4 regions of the Kocuria sp. CPCC 205260 genome follow, and region 3 is predicted to be linked to each of the others. Evidence: riboswitches for the same ligand, from Rfam matches in the RefSeq annotation. Region 3 holds a riboswitch; each other region holds the start of a gene.
What was found. Region 3 has a riboswitch for S-adenosylmethionine ahead of RF645_RS04950 (cobalamin-independent methionine synthase II family protein). Riboswitches for the same ligand answer to the same signal wherever they lie in the genome.
Positions count from the first base shown of each region.

Region 1: it holds a riboswitch for S-adenosylmethionine, as region 3 does, so the genes downstream of both, RF645_RS10080 (bifunctional o-acetylhomoserine/o-acetylserine sulfhydrylase) here and RF645_RS04950 (cobalamin-independent methionine synthase II family protein) in region 3, are expected to answer to the same signal.
Region 2: it holds a riboswitch for S-adenosylmethionine, as region 3 does, so the genes downstream of both, RF645_RS12250 (LLM class flavin-dependent oxidoreductase) here and RF645_RS04950 (cobalamin-independent methionine synthase II family protein) in region 3, are expected to answer to the same signal.
Region 4: it holds a riboswitch for S-adenosylmethionine, as region 3 does, so the genes downstream of both, RF645_RS07130 (O-acetylhomoserine aminocarboxypropyltransferase/cysteine synthase family protein) here and RF645_RS04950 (cobalamin-independent methionine synthase II family protein) in region 3, are expected to answer to the same signal.

Region 1 is NZ_JAVKPT010000006.1:19,189-23,506, forward strand. It holds gene RF645_RS10075 (homoserine O-acetyltransferase) at 7-1,179, opposite strand; gene RF645_RS10080 (bifunctional o-acetylhomoserine/o-acetylserine sulfhydrylase) at 1,190-2,551, opposite strand; SAM riboswitch class IV at 2,619-2,735, opposite strand; gene RF645_RS10085 (CPBP family intramembrane glutamic endopeptidase) at 2,804-3,580, opposite strand; gene RF645_RS10090 (S9 family peptidase) at 3,653-4,318, shown strand, end outside.
Region 2 is NZ_JAVKPT010000010.1:23,502-27,819, forward strand. It holds gene RF645_RS12235 (ABC transporter permease) at 1-684, opposite strand, end outside; gene RF645_RS12240 (aliphatic sulfonate ABC transporter substrate-binding protein) at 681-1,727, opposite strand; gene RF645_RS12245 (ABC transporter ATP-binding protein) at 1,724-2,524, opposite strand; SAM riboswitch class I at 2,523-2,629, opposite strand; SAM riboswitch class IV at 2,746-2,860, shown strand; gene RF645_RS12250 (LLM class flavin-dependent oxidoreductase) at 2,942-4,318, shown strand, end outside.
Region 3 is NZ_JAVKPT010000002.1:62,146-66,463, reverse strand. It holds gene RF645_RS04955 (cobalamin-independent methionine synthase II family protein) at 1-945, opposite strand, end outside; gene RF645_RS04950 (cobalamin-independent methionine synthase II family protein) at 1,000-2,211, opposite strand; SAM riboswitch class I at 2,228-2,330, opposite strand; gene RF645_RS04945 (amino acid permease) at 2,469-3,953, opposite strand; gene RF645_RS04940 (glucose-6-phosphate dehydrogenase) at 4,184-4,318, opposite strand, start outside.
Region 4 is NZ_JAVKPT010000002.1:530,469-534,786, reverse strand. It holds gene RF645_RS07135 (cystathionine gamma-synthase) at 1-415, opposite strand, end outside; gene RF645_RS07130 (O-acetylhomoserine aminocarboxypropyltransferase/cysteine synthase family protein) at 412-1,887, opposite strand; SAM riboswitch class IV at 1,937-2,046, opposite strand; gene RF645_RS07125 (acyltransferase) at 2,081-3,487, opposite strand; gene RF645_RS07120 (hypothetical protein) at 3,842-4,288, shown strand.

The DNA.
Region 1 (4,318 bases), on a different contig from region 3:
GGCCCCTCAGGAGAGGAAGGCGGCTCGGACCAGCTCGCCGATCTGCTCGTGCTCGATCAGGAAGCCGTCGTGCCCGGCGCCGGAGCGTATGGTGCGGTGGGGGACGTCGCCGGGCAGAAGCCGGGCGAGGTCCTCGGATTCCGAGGGCAGGTAGAGCCGATCCGAGTCGACCGAGGCCACGAGCCAGTCGCAGGTGGTGGCCGCGAGCGCCTGCCTGACGCCGCCGCGGCCGCGGCCGACGTCGTGGCCCATGAGGGCGTCGTTGAGCACCAGGTAGGAGTTGGCGTCGAAGCGGCCCACGAGCTTGGCGGCCTGATGATCCAGGTAGCTCTCGATCGCATACCGGCCCCGACGGCGCCCCGGCAGCGGCGCCCCCGGATCTTCGCCGGCCTGCGCCGCATTGCCGAAGCGCGCATTGAGGTCCGGTGCCGCGCGGTAGGTGGTGTGCGCGATCCGCCGTGCGATTCCGAGGCCCACGGAGGGGATGACGCCGTCGTAGTAGTCGCCGCCGCGGAAGTCGGGGTCGTTGCGGATCGCCAGGCGCTGCGCCTGGCCCCATGCGATCTGCTCGGCGCTCGAGGCGGCGGTCGAGGCGATCACCGCACAGGCGCGCACCTGCTCGGGGAACGTGGCGGCCCACTCGAGGGCCCGCGCACCGCCCATGGAACCGCCGACGACCAACCGCCAGGACGCGATGCCCAGCTGCTCGGCCAGGCGCTGCTCGGCGCGCACCGAGTCGCGGATCGTCACCGCGGGGAAGTCCGATCCCCACGGAAGACCGGCCCGCGGGCTGCCCTCCGGGATCAGGGTCGACGGACCCGTGGAGCCGTAGCAGCCCCCGAGCATGTTGATGGCGACCACGAAGAAGCGGTCGGTGTCGATCGCCCGCCCGGGCCCGATCAGTCCGTCCCACCAGCCCGGTGCCTCGGCGGAGACACGGTCAAAGGAGGTGGCGTCCTCGGCGACCCGTCCGCGCGTGACATGGGTGTCTCCAGTCAGCGCATGCGCGACGAGCACCGCGTTGGAGGCGCGGTCGTCGAGCTCGCCCCAGGTCTCGTAGGCCAGCTCGACATCGGGCAGCACGGCCCCGGATTCCAGCCCGAGGTCGCCGATGCGGGCGCGGCGCAGCAGCCCCTCGGTGCGGAAGGGCTGCTGCGAGCGCGCGGTCGTGCTCTGGATGGCGGTCACCTCAGACCGCTCCCCCTGCGCCGCGCGCCTTGACCGCGGCGAAGCCGAGCTCCAGGTCCGCGAGGATGTCGTCGATGTGCTCCAGTCCCACGGACAGGCGCACGAACCCCGGGGCGACGCCGGCGGCCAGCTGCTCCTCCGGGGAGAGCTGAGCGTGCGTGGTGGAGGCCGGGTGGATGACCAGCGAGCGGACGTCACCGATGTTCGCGACGTTCGAGTGCAGGCTCAGCGCGTCCACGAAGGCCTGGCCGGCCTCCGAGCCGCCGTCGAGCTCGAAGCCGAGGATCGAACCTGCGCCGCCGGGGACGTACTTCTGCGCACGCTCGTGCCACGGAGAGGACTCGAGCCCGGCGTAGGACACGGATTCGACGCCCTCGTGGGCCTCCAGCCAGGTGGCGACCGTCTGAGCGTTGGCGACGTGGCGCTCCATGCGCAGCGACAGCGTCTCGATGCCCTGCTCGATCAGGAAGGCGTTGAACGGGGAGATGGCAGCGCCCATGTCGCGCAGCAGCTGGGTGCGGATCTTGAACGCGAAGGACACGTTGGCCCCGAACGGCCCGTTCTCCCCGAAGACCTCGCCGAACACGAGGCCGTGATAGGACTCGTCCGGCTCCGTGAAGCCCGGGAAGCGATCCGGATAGCGGGTGTAGTCGAAGCGCCCGGAGTCCACGATGAACCCGCCGACCGAGGTTCCGTGCCCGCCGAGGAACTTGGTGGCGGAGTGGATCACCACGTCCGCGCCGTGCTCGAACGGCCGCAGCAGGTAGGGGGTCGCGATGGTGTTGTCGACCATCAGCGGGACCTCGGACTCGTGGGCGATCGCGGAGACCGTCTCCAGGTCCAGGACGTCGTTGCGGGGGTTCGGGATGGACTCCGCGTAGAAGGCCTTCGTATTGAGCTGGACGGCGTCGCGCCAGGCCTGGGGATCGTCCGGATCGGAGACGAACGTGGTCTCGATCCCGAGCCGGGACAGCGTGTGCTTGAACAGGTTGAACGACCCTCCGTACAGCGACGGGCTGGCCACGATGTGATCGCCGGCCCCGGCCACGTTGAGGATCGCGTAGGTGGTGGCGGCCTGCCCGGAGGAGACCATGACGGCCGCGGTCCCGCCCTCCAGGGAGGCGATGCGGTTCTCGACGACCTCGGTGGTGGGGTTGGTCAGTCGGGTGTAGATGGGCCCGACCTGGCTGAGCCCGAAGCGACCGGCTGCGGTCTCGGCGTCCGGGAAGACGTACGAGGTGGTCTGCTGGATCGGCAACGCACGGGCGCCGGTGACGGGATCGGGCTCCTGACCGGCGTGGATCTGACGGGTCTCGAAGCTCCAGCCCTGCGGGGCGGAGGGGGTGGGCTGCTGTGCGGACATGTCGGCGACTCCTTGTCTTCCGGGGCCGCGGACCGAGGTCCGACGCACCCGTCGGACCGGGTGCCGTGACCCGCGCTTGCCGTGTGCGCGTCTGCGCACCGGCCCGGTCCTCACCCAGGGCACCCCACCGCGGAAGGAGGGTTGCCGGCCAGCTAGCTGGGGCTTGTCGCTGGCTCTCGTGACCTGCCTTCCATTCTCGGACGAGCACGGCTCCGGCGCAAACCCGCGTGCGGCGTCCTGTGGCGGCCGCTGTCAGAACAGCAGGGGCCCGGCCAGGAAGCCCACGGCGTCCAGCAGGAAGTGCGCGATGATCAGCGGCATCACGCGTCCGGTGCGGCGGTAGAGCCACAGGAACACCAGTCCCATCACCACGTTGCCCAGCGCCGGACCGACGCCCTGGTACAGGTGGTAGCTGCCGCGCAGAAGGGCCGAGCCGATCAGCACGGCCGGCCACGTCCATCCCACGCGCAGCAGGCGATCGGCCAGGAACACGACGACGATGATCTCCTCCACGAGCGAGTGCCGCAGCGCCGAGGCCAGCAGGAGGATGACCTCCCACCAGGATGTCCCGCCCGCATTCGTGACGATCTCGGCGGTGATCCCGAGCTGGCGGCCCGCCTGGTACAGCGCCAGGGTGCCCAGGCCCATGACGGCGAAGAGCAGCGTCCCCAGGCCCAGATCCGCCAGCGGGGCTCGGCGGTCCAGGCCGATCCGGTGTAGCAGCCCGCGCAGCTGACCGGCCGAGCCCGCCAGCAGATAGAGCGCCAGCAGCGGCGGGACCAGAGCCAAGAGGATCCCGAGGCTGCGGCGCAGGACGTCGAACAGGGGGAAGCCGCTCTGCGCCGCGTTCATGGAGGCCGTCGACTCGGCGATCGAGCTGGTGGACAGCGTCTCGGCGAGGTCGAGGAGCGACCAGAGGGCGCTGGCCCCCAGCGAGACGCCCAGCACGAGCAGGATCTGCAGCCACAGATCGGCGCGCTGGGAGCCGAATGACGGCTGGGCTGGGGCCTGAGAGCGCTGTTCGGTCATGGGCTCCATTGTGGGCCAGGGGCACGACGGCAGCGGCCTGTGCTGTCGGCGCCGGTTCCTACGATGAGCGCCATGACCTCCCAGAACTCGGATCTTCCGCTCGCTCCCCCGTCGGCCGTGCGTCGCGACCACGTCCGCGAGTTCCACGGCGATGCCTTCCTGGACCCGTACGAGTGGCTGCGGGACAAGGAGTCCCCGGAGGTCATCGCGCATCTGGAGGCCGAGACCGCCTACGCCGAGTCCGCCACCGCCCAGCTGGCCCCGCTGCGCGAGCAGCTCTTCCAGGAGGTCCGGAACCGCGTGCAGGAGACGGACCTGTCGGTGCCGTGGCGGCGCGGCGACTGGTGGTACTTCACGCGCACCGTGGAGGGCGGGGAGCACTCGGTGCAGTGCCGCGTCCCGGCTGCTGAGGAGGGGTGGGAGCCGCCGCAGATCGTGGCAGGCCAGTCCCTGCCCGGCGAGCAGACCCTCCTGGACGGCAACGCCCGGGCGCAGCCGCACGAGTTCTGGTCGCTGGGCGCCTTCGACATCACCCACGACGGCACCCGGATGGCCTGGGCCGAGGACACCACCGGGGATGAGCGCTTCACGGTGCGCGTCCACGACTTCGCAGCCGACCGGACGCTCGACGACGAGATCCCCAAGACCTCCTACGGCGCCTTCCTCTCGCCCGCCGGAGACGCCGTCTTCTACACCGAGGTCGACGACACCTGGCGGCCCTGGCGCCTGCGCCGGCAC
Region 2 (4,318 bases), on a different contig from region 3:
CAGGGCCAGGCGCAGGCCGGAGATCACAGAGGGCATGACCGCCGGCAGCTGGACGGTCAGCAGCAGGCGCAGACCGGAGAAGCCGAAGGATCGGGCGGCCTCCACGAGATGGCGGTCGACCTCCCGCAGAGCGGTCGAGACCGTGGTGAACACGGGGAAGAACGCGCCGATGGCCACCAGGGTCACCTTGGAGTTCTCGCCGATCCCGATCCACAGCAGCAGCAGCGGCACCCACGCCAGCGACGGCACCGCGCGCAGCGCCCCGATCAGCGGCGAGCCCAGGGCGCTGGCCCAGGGGGAGAGCCCGATCAGGGAGCCCACGGCCAGCCCGAGCAGCGAGCCGATCACGAATCCGACGACCACGCGCTGGGTCGAGATCCCGATGTGGGTCCACAGCGCCCCGTCGGTCAGCAGCTCGCCACCGGCCTGCAGGACCGCCAGGGGACGCGGCAGCTGCACCGGGGAGAACGTGCCGTTCGTGGACAGCAGCTGCCACATCGCGAGCAGTGCCACCGGCAGCAGCAGTCCCAGGCCGACCCGGGCCCAGGGGCTGCGCAGGATGGCGCCCCGCGGGGCGGGGGTGCGGACCGAGCGCTGCGAGTCCGGACGCTGGGAGCCGGGACGGTCGGAGCCCGCGGGCTCCGGAGCCTCGGAGGCTGGTGCGGAGGTGGTCGTGACGCTCATGCGCTGTGCCCTTCGATGATCTCGGCCGCGCGCTGGGCGCTGGCCTCCTGCGCGAACCGCGCGTCGAGGATGGTGTCGATGGCCTTCTGGACGGTCTCCAAGTCGGGGACGTCACCGGTCTCCACGAGGATCGGGGCGATGCGCTCGAGGACCTCGAGCTGGTCGTCGCCGGGGACCGGGTCGATGTCAAGGTGCGTGCGCTCCCAGACCCGCTCGGCCGTCGTCGTCTCGATCTCGGAGGCCTCGGCCAGGATCGCGATGCCCTCCTGGGGGTTCTCCAGCGCCCAGGCGCGGGCGTGGGCGTAGACGTCCACGACCATCTGGGCCCCGCGCGGGTTGATCTCCAGGAACAGCTCGCGAGCGTTGAGGAAGCAGTAGGTGTTGAAGGCCAGGTCGCGCTGGAACAGCACCGCCCCGTCCTGCTCGGCGCCGGCCATGATCGGGTCGAGCCCGGACCAGGCGTCCACCTGCCCGCTGGTCAGGGCGGAGCGGCCGTCGGCGTGCTGGAGGTTGACCACGGTGGTCTCGTCGAAGCCCATATCCGCCGCCGACAGCGCCTGCAGCAGGAAGAAGTAGGGATCCGTGCCCTTGGTGGCCGCCACCGACCTGCCGCGCAGATCCTCGACCGAGCGCAGGGGCGAGTCCGCGGTGCGCACGAGTGCTGCCCACTCCGGCTGGGAGCAGATGTCGATCGCGCGGATGGGGGAGCGGTTGGTGCGCGCCAGCAGCGCGGCCGAGCCCGCGGTCGAGCCGATGTCGATCGCCCCGCCGCGCAGGAACTCGTTGGCCTTGTTGGACCCGGCCGAGAACGTCCAGTGGACCTCCTGGCCGCCCTCGGCGGCGACGGTCTCCAGCCAGCCCTTCTCGCGGACGATCAGCGACAGCGGGTTGTAGGTCGCGTAGTCCAGGTAGATCTCGGTGTCCGAGCCGGAGGCCATGCCGCGGCCCGGGCCCTCGCCCTCCATGACGCACCCGGACAGGGGCGCGGCGGCGGCCCCGACGGCGGCCAGGCCCAGCAGGCGACGACGCGTCAGCCCGCTCATGCCTCCACGCCCAGCAGGCCGAGCAGGTGCCTGCGGGCACCCGTCAGCTCGGGATCATCGCGGTGGCGCGGGCGGGGCGAGTCCACCGTGAGGATCTCCTGGATGCCCGCCGGCCCGCCCTCCGGCGGCGTCCCGAGCACGACCACGCGGTCGGAGAGCACCAGGGCCTCCTCGACGTCGTGGGTGACCAGCAGGACCGTCGTGGGATCGGCGGCGTGGATCTCCAGCAGCAGGTCCTGCATCTTCAGGCGCGTCAGTGCGTCGAGCGCGCCGAACGGCTCGTCGAGCAGCAGCACCTGCGGGTTGCGCGCCAGCGCCCGAGCCAGCGAGGCCCGCTGCGCCATGCCTCCGGAGATCTCCGACGGGTGATCCTCCGCATGCCTGGACAGCCCGACCAGCTCGAGCAGGTGGGCCACCCGCTGCTCGGCCTCGCGGCCGCGCACGCCGCGCGGCAGTCCGAGCGCCACGTTGCGGGCCACGGTGCGCCACGGCAGCAGCCGCGGCTCCTGGAAGCCCACCGCACAGCGGGGGTCCAGGCCGCGCACGGGCGCGTCGTCGATCAGGACCCGGCCGGCCGTGGCGGTGCCGAGACCGGCCACCGCGCGCAGCAGGGTGGACTTGCCGCAGCCCGACGGGCCCAGCACGGAGACGATCTCCCCGGGGCGGACCTCGAAGCTGACATCGGCCAGGACGTCGCGCCGGCGGCCCCCGGAAGACGGGAAGGACTTGCCGACCCGGTCGAAGGTCAGGGCGGCGGCATCGACCGTGCTCAGGGCGGACGGGGGTGCAGAGATCATCACATCACTCCATCGGTCCTGGCATTAGCACCTTGTGCCGCGGATGGACGGCACTGGTTGCTGCGGCGTCGACGAGCCAGGTCTCTCGGCCGCTCCGGATGGGAACCGGGGGTCATTCAATGCCCTGGTCCGGGGAGACAGCAAATCGGAGGACGAGCGGGGCAACGCGCGGCATGGGCTTCGCACTGTCGCCTCAGGTGTGCATAGGATGACGCTCACACGATCAAGAGTTCCGGCCCACAGCCCTGGCTGGCCGGACGGCAACCCTCTCCCGTAGCGGGGTGCCCCAGGTGAGGATCGGGCCGCTCGCTAGACCGCGTGCGGCAAGTACGGCGCACGCACGCGCTGGACCCGCAGGTTGGCCGCGGCATGAGCGGCGCACGGGGCGCGGGTCTGTCTTCTCAGGAGCAGCCTTCTATGGCCAAGCGGATCTCCCTGAACGCCTTCGACATGACCTGCGTGGATCACCAGAGCTTCGGGCTGTGGCGCCACCCGCGCTCGCGGGCCACGGAATACAACACGATCGAGTACTGGACGCACCTGGCCCAGGTGCTCGAGCGGGGCCGCTTCGACGCCCTGTTCCTGGCCGATGTGGTCGGCATCTACGACATCTACCGCAACTCGGCCGCCCCCTCGATCGCCGACGGCGCGCAGGTCCCGGTCAACGATCCGTTCATGCAGATCTCCGCCATGGCCGCGGTGACCCAGAACCTCGGCTTCGGCGTGACCAGTGCGGTCACCTACGAGCAGCCGTACACGCTGGCCCGCAAGTACGCGACGCTGGATCATCTGACCCGCGGGCGCGTGGGCTTCAACGTGGTGACCTCCTACCTGCCTTCGGCGGCCGAGAACCAGGGTCTGCCCACGCAGATCGAGCACGACGAGCGCTACGAGATCGCCGAGGAGTTCCTCGACGTCTGCTACAAGCTGTGGGAGGGCTCCTGGGAGGACGACGCCGTCGTGAAGGACGTGGAGCGCGGGATCTACGCCGATCCGGCCAAGGTCCACCCGATCCAGCACCAGGGCAAGCACTTCACGGTGCCTGGTGCGGCGCTCACCGAGCCCAGCCCGCAGCGCACGCCGCTGATCTTCCAGGCCGGGGCCTCCTCGCGCGGGCAGGCCTTCGCGGGCAAGCACGCCGAAGCCGTGTTCATCGGCGCCCTGCGCCCGGACCTCACCCGGTACATGACCGACCGGATCCGCGACAAGGTCGAGGCCGAGGGCCGTGACCGGGACGACGTGAAGATCTACGCGATGCTCTCCGTGGTGGTCGACGAGACCGACGAGAAGGCCCAGGCCAAGTACCGCGAGTACCAGAGCTACGCCAACCTGGAGGCCTCGCAGGCCATCATCGGCGGCTGGTCCGGGCTGGATCTGTCCACGTTCCAGGAGGACGAGGTCCTGAACTACGTCAAGACCGAGGCCATCCAGTCCTTCCTCACGCCGTTCACCATGCAGGACGGCACCAAGCAGTGGACGCGCGAGGAGATCGCCCGCCACTGCGCGATCGGCGGCATGGGCGATGTGGTCGTGGGCTCGCCGCAGACCGTGGCCGATCAGCTCGAGACCTGGATCGACGAGGGCGGGCTGGACGGGATCAACCTGGCCTACCACGTGTCCCCGGGCTCGTTCGAGGACTTCGTGGAGCACGTGGTCCCGGAGCTGCAGAAGCGCGGTCGCTACCGCACGGACTACGACGGGCCCACCCTGCGCGAGAACGTCTACGGCGCCGGGCAGACCAAGGTGCTCGACACCCACCCGGCGGCCAAGTACCGCGGGGCCTACGTGGGCAGG
Region 3 (4,318 bases):
CACGCGCCACTCGTGCTCGTGGCGGGCGTTGGCGGCCTCGAAGGAGAACGCGCCGGCGTTGATCTGCAGCATGGTGCGCACCAGGTTCTTGAACTCCAGATCCGTGGTGTGCGGGCCGTGCCAGGAGCCCCAGCACAGGTGGAACCGGACCTGCTCGGCGGGGATGCCCTCGAGCGCGTAGTTGATCGCCTCCACGCGCTTGGCCGTGAACGCCAGGTAGTCCTCGACCGACGGCTCGGGGTTGACCTGATCCCAGTTCTCCGCGATCGAGGGGTCGTCGATCTGCACGATCAGCCCGGCGTCGGTGATCGCCCGGTACTCCTCGCGCATGGCCTCGGCGCACGCCTGCAGGACCTCGTCCTCGTCGCCGTAGTGCTTGTCCTCCAGGCGCGCGCACGACCCCGGCGAGAGCGAAGCCAGGTAGCCCTCGGACGCGCCCGTGATCTCCAGCGCGCGCTTGAGGTTGGCGATGTCCCGGGCGACGGCCTCCTGACCGACATAGCGGATCGGGCCCACGAACTCGGGGAACGGCGGCAGATTGCCGGTCGAGATCCCGCTGGAGGGGTCGGTGTAGGCGTCCTGGAAGCGCTGCCGGTCACGGCGGTCGCCGAAGCTCGTGAGCCGCACCTGACCCGGCTCGGAGCGCACCGCCGTCTGGCTCCAGAGATCGACCGAGCCGGGGCCCAGCCCGTCGAGGCGGTCGAAGATGTAGTGCCACCAGGCGCCGTAGTCGGTGTCCTCGGACATGGCGTGGCCGTACTCGCCGTCGTTGACGACGTCGATCCCCAGGTTCTTCTGGCGCTGGACGACGTCGACGACGGACTCGGTGAGCAGCTGGTCGTAGTCCTGTCCGCCGGTGCGGGCGCGGTTGGCCTCGATCAGCTGATCGGTGCGCGGCAGGGAGCCGGCGTGGGTGGTGAGGATCCGGTTCTCGGAGCGGTGCATGAAGAGGTTCCGTTCTGTGTGAGATGGGTATCCACTCGGAGGTGGGGAGAGGGGTCAGAAGAGGCGGCTCGAGGCGATCTGCGCGCCCTCGGCCAGCGACTCGAGCTTGGCCATGGCGATCTGCGGGTGCAGACGGCCGCCCAGCCCGCAGTCGGTCGAGGCGATGACGCGCTCGCGGCCCACGACGGAGGCGAAGCGCTCGATGCGCTCGGCCACCAGCTCCGGGTGCTCGACCACGTTGGTGGAGTGCGAGACGACGCCCGGGATGATGACCTTGTCCTCGGGCAGCCCGGCATCCGCCCACTCGCGCCACTCATGGCCGTGACGGGCGGAGGCCGCCTCGAAGGAGTAACCGCCGGCGTCGATCTGCAGCAGGGGCTCGATCAGGTGCTTGAGCTCCAGATCGGTCGTGTGCGGGCCGTGCCAGGAGCCCCAGCACAGGTGGAATCGGATCTGCTCCTGCGGCAGCCCGCGCAACGCGTGGTTCAGCGCCTCGATCCGCAGCTGGATGAAGGAGCGGTAGTCCTCGAGCGAGGGCTCCGGGTTGATCTGGTCCCACGACTCGGCGATCGAGGGGTCGTCGATCTGCACGATCAGCCCGGCGTCGACGATCGCCTGGTACTCCTCGCGCATGGCATCGGCGCAGGCGTAGACGAGCTCCTCATCGGTGGCGTAGTACTCGTTGCTCACTCGGGCGCAGGAGCCGGGGGACAGCGCGGCGATGAAGCCCTGCTCGGCGCCGGAGCCCTCGAGCGCGGACTTGAGGTTCGCGATGTCCGCCTGCACGGCGTCGTGGCCGGTGTAGGTCAGCGGCCCGGTGATCTTGGGCTGGGCCACCCGCCTGCGGGCGGTGAGGATACCGGAGGACTGATCGGCGTAGGCCTCGGCGAAGCGCTGGCGGTCGCGGCGATCGGCGAACGACGTCAGCACGATATTGCCGGGCGAGGAGCGCCTGGCGCCGGCGTTCGGGTCCCAGCGGTCCTCGTCGGAGGGGCTCAGCCCGCCCAGGCGGGAGAAGGAGTAGTTCCACCAGGCGCCGTAGTCCACGGAGCTGGACATGGTGTGGCCGTACTCGCCGTCGTTGACGATGTCGATGCCGATCTCGGACTGCCGGGCGACGATGTCGCGCACGCCCTGCTGCATGGTGGCCACGAGCTCCTCCCACGAGATCGTGCCGGCCTGGTAGGCATCGTTCGCGGCCAGCAGCTCGGGGGTGCGGGGCAGGGAGCCCACGTGGGTGGTCTGGATGCGGTCGGTATTCAGCATGCGCGAAGGCACGTCCTTTCCATCGGTCCTGGCGGGAGCACCTCTGCGCTGGGGACGGATCCCCGCATGGTTGCTGCGACGTCTTCGAGCCAAGGTCTCTCGGTCGCTCGTGATGGTGACGCCGATCATCCTGCCATGCCGAGGACGTCGAACCCAACCCACGAAAGCCGCCGAGTGGATCCCCAGTTGCGCTGTTCGCCCGAACAGCGCAACTGGGGATCCACTCGGCGGGGTGGGGGGGGTGGGGGAACGGAGGGTCAGCGGGGCATCGCTGTCGGGTCGTCGAACTCCTCCGGGGCGCGGAAGCGGGTCACGCCGCGCCGCTTGGCCAGCACAGCGCCGATGATCCACAGGAGAGCGAACAGGCCCGCCGTGAGCAGGATCTGCTGACGCACGCCGGGCACCGTCATGCCCAGGATCACGACGGCCACCATGCCCGCCAGCGCCACGTAGGACAGCACCGGGTAGCCCCAGGCCCTGAGCACGAGCTCGCGGCCCTCGCGCTCGGCGCGGCGGCGCAGCACCAGGTGGGAGACGATCGTCATGGTCCAGATGACGATCAAGGTGGAGCCCACGATGTTGAGCAGGATGCCCAGGATCTCCTCGGCCCACAGGTAGTTCAGCCCGACCGTCACGAAGCCGAAGGCCACCGAGGCCAGCACCGCGGCCACCGGCACGCCGCGGGGGTTGGTCCTGCTCAGCGCGACCGGTGCAAGGCTGCGGTGGGACAGCGAGAAGATCATCCGCGAGGCGCCGTACAGGTTGGCGTTCAGCGACGACAGCAGCGCGACGGTCACCACGACCGCCATGATGGAGGCGACGGCCGGAAGCCCCGCGGTGTTGAGCACGGCCACGAACGGGGAGGCCAGCAGGTTCTCGTCGTTCCACGGCATGGCCAGGACCATGATGGCCACGGAGCCCATGTAGAAGATCAGGATGCGCCACACGATGGTGCGGATCGCCCGGCCCACGTTCTTCTCGGGGTCCTCGGTCTCGGCCGCCGCCACGGCCACGATCTCGATGCCGCCGAAGGCGAAGGCCACGATCAGCAGGCCGGCGGCCACGCCTCCGATGCCGTTGGGCATGAAGCCGCCGTGGGCGGTGAGATTGGCCAGGCCGGGCGCCTCGGCCGTGGGCAGCAGGCCGATCACGAACAGCCCGCCGATCACCAGGAAGACGACGACGGCGGCGACCTTGAGCAGCGAGAACCAGAACTCGAACTCGCCGAACTGCCCCACGCCGATGAGGTTGATGGCGGTGAAGATGATCATGAAGATCAGCGCGAGCAGCCACTGCGGGGCGATGGGCCAGGCGGAGACCAGGATCTGGGCGGCCGCGGTGGCCTCGGCGGCGATCACGATGATCAGCTGCACCCACCACAGCCAGCCGACGGCGAAGCCCGCGGCCGGGCTGACGGCTCGGCCCGCGTAGACGGAGAAGGCGCCGGAGGTGGGGTGATCGGCGACCATCTCGCCGAGCATGCGCATGATCAGGATGATCAGGAACCCGGCGACGACGTAGGACACGAGCACCGACGGCCCGGCGGCGGCGATGCCTGCCCCCGAGCCGACGAACAGGCCTGCGCCGATGGCCGAGCCGAGGCTCATCATGACCAGGTGGCGGCCCTTCATGTGGGCCTTCAGATTCGAGTCCTGGGGGCCGTCTGCCCCGGGCGCTGCGGCAGCCGTGGTGCTCTGCGAATGGCGTCCGCGACTGGTCGCGGGTGAGGATCCGGAACCCATGGGGGCCTCCTGGTGGTGAGGGCGCCGGGGGATCGGCCTCGGGCGCCTGTGCTGCACGTCACAATCTGATGGCGACACACTAGGCCACCCCGAGGGCGAGTTCCGGGCCTCCGCGGAAGCCTTCGCGAGCGTCGGACGATGCGCCCCGTGATCCGCGTCTCACGGCTGGGATCGTCCGGCGTGCCTGCGCGCAGCGGGCGAGGGCGTCCGCTGCGCGCAGGTGTGTGACATCAGATCGTCTCGGGGCCCTCCGAGCCCGCCTGATAGTCCTGCACCGGCACCAGGCCGTCCGCCACGGCGTCGATCGCCGGCTGCACGATCCGCCAGCAGTGCTGCGAGGCCTCGGCGCTGACGCTGAAGGAGCG
Region 4 (4,318 bases), 470 kb from region 3:
GCGTGCCCGCCTCCACAGCCCCGCGGACCGCATCGAGCGAGGTGACGTCCACCGGCGTGTGCCGGATCTGCCAGGGAGCCAGGACCCTGGTGATGAGCCGGTTGGTGCCCCCGTAGCCGTCGGCGCCCAGGACCACATGGTCTCCGGGGCGCAGCACCGAGCGCAGCAGCGCATCCTCCGCCGCGATCCCGGAGGCGAACGCGAAGGCCTGCTGCCCGCCCTCGAGCGCGCACAGCTGCTCCTCGAAGGCATTGCGGGTGGGATTGGAGCCGCGGGAGTACTCGTGGCCGTCGCGCAGGACGTTGATGCCGTCCTGGACGAAGGTGGAGGTCTGGTAGACCGGCGGGATGACCGCACCGGTCAGTCGGTCCGGCTCCTGGCCGGCGTGGACGGCGCGCGTGGTGAACCCGCTCATGCCTGCACCTCCTGGCGCTGGTCGCGGCGCGCGCCGCTCGGCTCGTCCTCGGAGCGCACCGGGGCGCCGTCCGTCGACGGTCCCGGGGCACCTTCTGCGGCCGGGATCTCAGCGCCGCGCGCGGCCTCGACGCGCAGCAGCTCATCGAGCGAGGACTGCAGATCGGCGATCAGGTCGTCGACCGCCTCCAGCCCGATCGACAGCCGCAGGGTCTGCCAGCTGATCCCGCCGGCCAGTCGCTGCTCCTCCGAGAGACGGCAGTGGGTCATGGCCGCGGGATGGTTGATCAGCGAGCGGACGTCGCCGATGTTGGCCACCAGCTTGAAAAGCCGCAGGGAGTCGACGAATCCGGCCACTGCGGCATCCGAGCACTCCAGCTCGAAGCCGAAGACCGACCCGACGCCCTGGGGGAAGTCGCGCTCGGCGATCTCCCGATCGGCGGAGCCCTCGATCAGGGGGTGGTGCACGCAGCGCACCGCCGGATGCGTGCTCAGGAACTCGGCGATGCGAGCGGCGCTGTCCGAGTGGCGGCGCATGCGCAGGTCCAGCGTCTCGAGGCCCTGGATGATCTGGGAGGCGTTGAACGGCGAGAGCGTCAGACCCAGGTCGTGCACGAACTTGGCCCGGCACAGATGCAGGAACGGCGAGCCGCCGCGCAGCTTCTCGCACAGGCTGATCCCGCCCCAGCGCGCTCGCGGCTCGGTGAACTGCGGCCAGCGAGCGGCCTCGGCCTCCCAGTCGAAGCGACCGGAGTCGATCACGACGCCGGCCAGCGACGTCCCGTGCCCGCCGAAGAACTTGGTGGCCGAATGCACCACGATGTCCGCCCCGTGCTCGAAGGGCCGGTACAGGATCGGCGTGGCCAGGGTCGAGTCGACGATCACCGGGATCCCCCGCTCATGGGCGATGCGGGAGATCGCGTCCAGATCCGCCAGCGTGGCCAGCGGGTTGCCGATGGACTCGAGGAAGAAGCCCCGAGTGTCCTCCGTGATCGCCTCCGACCAGGCCGAGGGGTCAGCGGGATCGACGTAGGTGACGGTCGCGCCGAGATCGGCCAGCGTGTCACCGAGCAGGTCGACGGTGCCGCCGTAGATCTTCTCCGAGACCACCAGGTGCTTGCCGGGGCCCGTGCTGATCAGCGCGAGCAGGGCCGCGGCGACGGCGGACTGGCCCGAGCCCATGGCCACGGCTCCCACTCCGCCCTCGAGATCGGCGACCTTCTGCTCCAGGACGGCGACCGTGGGGTTGCCCGTGCGGGAGTAGGTGAAGCCCGGGGTGGTCTGGGCGAACATGGCGGCGGCAGCCGCGTGGTCCGGGAATTCGAAGGCCGAGGACTGGTAGATCGGCACCGGCAGCGTGGCCTGGGCGGGGGCGGCAGGGGCGCCCGGATCGGATCCTGTCCGGCCGGCGTGGATCTGGCGTGTGGCCAGCGAGGTCGAGCTCTTGAGCTCGTCGCAGGGCGAGGACGTCATGAGAGGTGTCTTCCGTGACGGGGTGCTCTTGACCTGCACGTCCCGCCGGAGCTTGTTCGTGCGCTGCGTCAGGTGCAGGCCGCTTCGTCATCCGAACCACCCTTGAACATGGGGTTGGTGCACAGCCAAGTCGGAGCTTGGCAGCTGTGTCTCGTGAAGCCGGTCCCATACTAGCACCCCACCGATCGAGCCGTCAGGACCTCCGTGCGGGCGGGACCAGCAGCAGGACCGCCGCGACCATGGCCGCCGCGCCGCCGAGGGCCAGCGGGATGCCGAGCAGGAAGCGGACCTCCAGCACGGCTGCGGAGAAGACGAGGACGGCCGCTGCGAGGATGCGGACCCACGCCCGTCCGTCCGGCGATGAGGAGCGATCGGGACTCGAAGCTCGCAGCGGCGCGGATCCGTCGGCTCGGGGCGCGCTCGAGGGCCGCTCACCCGAGGGCGATCCTCCGGCTGCGGGCCCCTCCGGTTCGGGCTCGCGGGCGACGATCCGCCCCGCCACGGCCTCCAGGACGCCCAGCGGACGCACGACCAGCAGGACCATCGCCCAGCACAGCAGCCCGATCGGCAGGCGCCACAGCCACCACTGCGCCGAGCCGGGCACCGGATCCGGGCCGCCGAGCAGCCACCACACCGCCATCACGGCCACGATCACCGGCAGGTGCCACAGGTACAGGGTCGTGGCCCGCGAGCCGACGACCCAGGCGACGGCCTGCGCGGGACGCCATCGCATGAGCCGCTCGAGAGCCGGCGAGCACAGCTGCAGGACGCAGGCCTGAGCCGCGCCGAGGGCGATCATGCACAGCGTGGGCGGGTTCAGGGCCGACAGTCCGTCCGCACCCCACCAGGGCAGGCTCGTCAGGCAGAGCATCACCAGGACCGACAGGGCCGTGATCCCGAGCAGTCTTCCTGCCGAGGCACGAGCGAAGGATCCGTCGTGGCGGAAGAAGCCGATCTGATGGATCGCCAGCCAGACCGGCGCGAAGCCGAGCAGGCCCCACCACGGCTGCTCCGCGGCGATGCGCAGCACCTCGATCGCAGCGCTGAGCCCCACCAGCGCAGCCAGGGTGAGGACGGGCCGGCGATCGTGCAGCCCGTGCAGCAGCGGCACACCGACCAGGCACGCGGTGTAGGCGCCCACGAACCACAGGTGCATCCCGAGCCCCTGAAGCGCCATCGAGGCCCAGTCGGCGGGCATCCCCACGAGCGCCGCGAGGGCGCCGGCCAGCGCCAGGGCGACCCACACAGCGCTCGCCGGCACGACCAGGCGCAGCAGCCGGGCGCGCACCCAGGCCGGCCCGCGGACGCCCTCCGCCGACTGGCGCGACCACGAGATCGCCGAGGCGCACCCTCCCACCACGAAGAACAGCGGCATGACCTGCACGAGCCATGACACCGGGGCGTACCAGGAGGCCTCCGTGGGTGCCATGACGCTGCGCAGCGCGCCCGTGCTCGGATCCGTCGTGAGCGTGACCAGCAGGATGTGGAGCACGACCATGGCGATCAGGCAGGCGACCCGAGCAGCATCCAGCGCGAGATCGCGCTGCGCAGGGATGGTCTGCGCAGCGCGCCGGCCGCGGGAGGTGCTCAGCTTCGTCACGTCTCCGATCGTCACACGGCGGCGGCATCGCAGGTGGCGCGGCGGGTGCCCGGGAGCGCAGCAGCGCGATTGTGACGTCAGAGCGTCTTCTTCCGCAGGTCAGGGGCATCGGATCGCCCCGAGGCCTTCTGCAGGAAGGCCTCCGCTGTTACGGTTACCCAAGAGTCATTTAGATATGGCGGATCGGGCATGAATCCGCCTGGATCCGCGCTGTGGCAGGGCTGAGAGACAGCTCCGCTTCCCCCGGTGGGTCTGTACGCGGCACAGCGGATCGCCTAATCTGGACTCGGGTCGCACCACGATGACGTCGGAGACCCTTCCCCCGCAATTCCGACGATCAGCGCAGGAGCAGCAGTGACTGTCACGAGCACCAGACTGGGCCGGCTGGGGTCTCCCCAGCACCACAAGACGCCCCGCTCCCCCATGTGCCATGAGTGCACCACCGATCTCTACCTCAAGTTCCGGGTCTTCCTGCCCTCCACCCGCAAGCGCAGCCGCGTCCCGGGGCTGCGCCGGATCATGGGCCGCGTGCTGCGCTGCGCGGTCCGCTCCGGCGGACGCGTCGAGTACTTCTGCCAGAAGTGCGGCACGCAGCAGCGCCACCTCATCCCGGAGGGCTGGGAGCCCACCTCCAAGGGCCTGACCCCGTGCGACGTCCAGGACCTGGCCTCGGTGTTCATCGCCCCAGGCGAGTCCCTGCCCACGGAAGAGGTCCGCCAGCAGCTCCTGGGCCCGGAGCCCGCACCGGCCGCCCGAGCGGAGAAGACCCTGAGCCTCCGAGAGAGCCGGCTCCCGGCCTGATCCGGCCCGCGCCGGAGCCGTCGCTCTGCG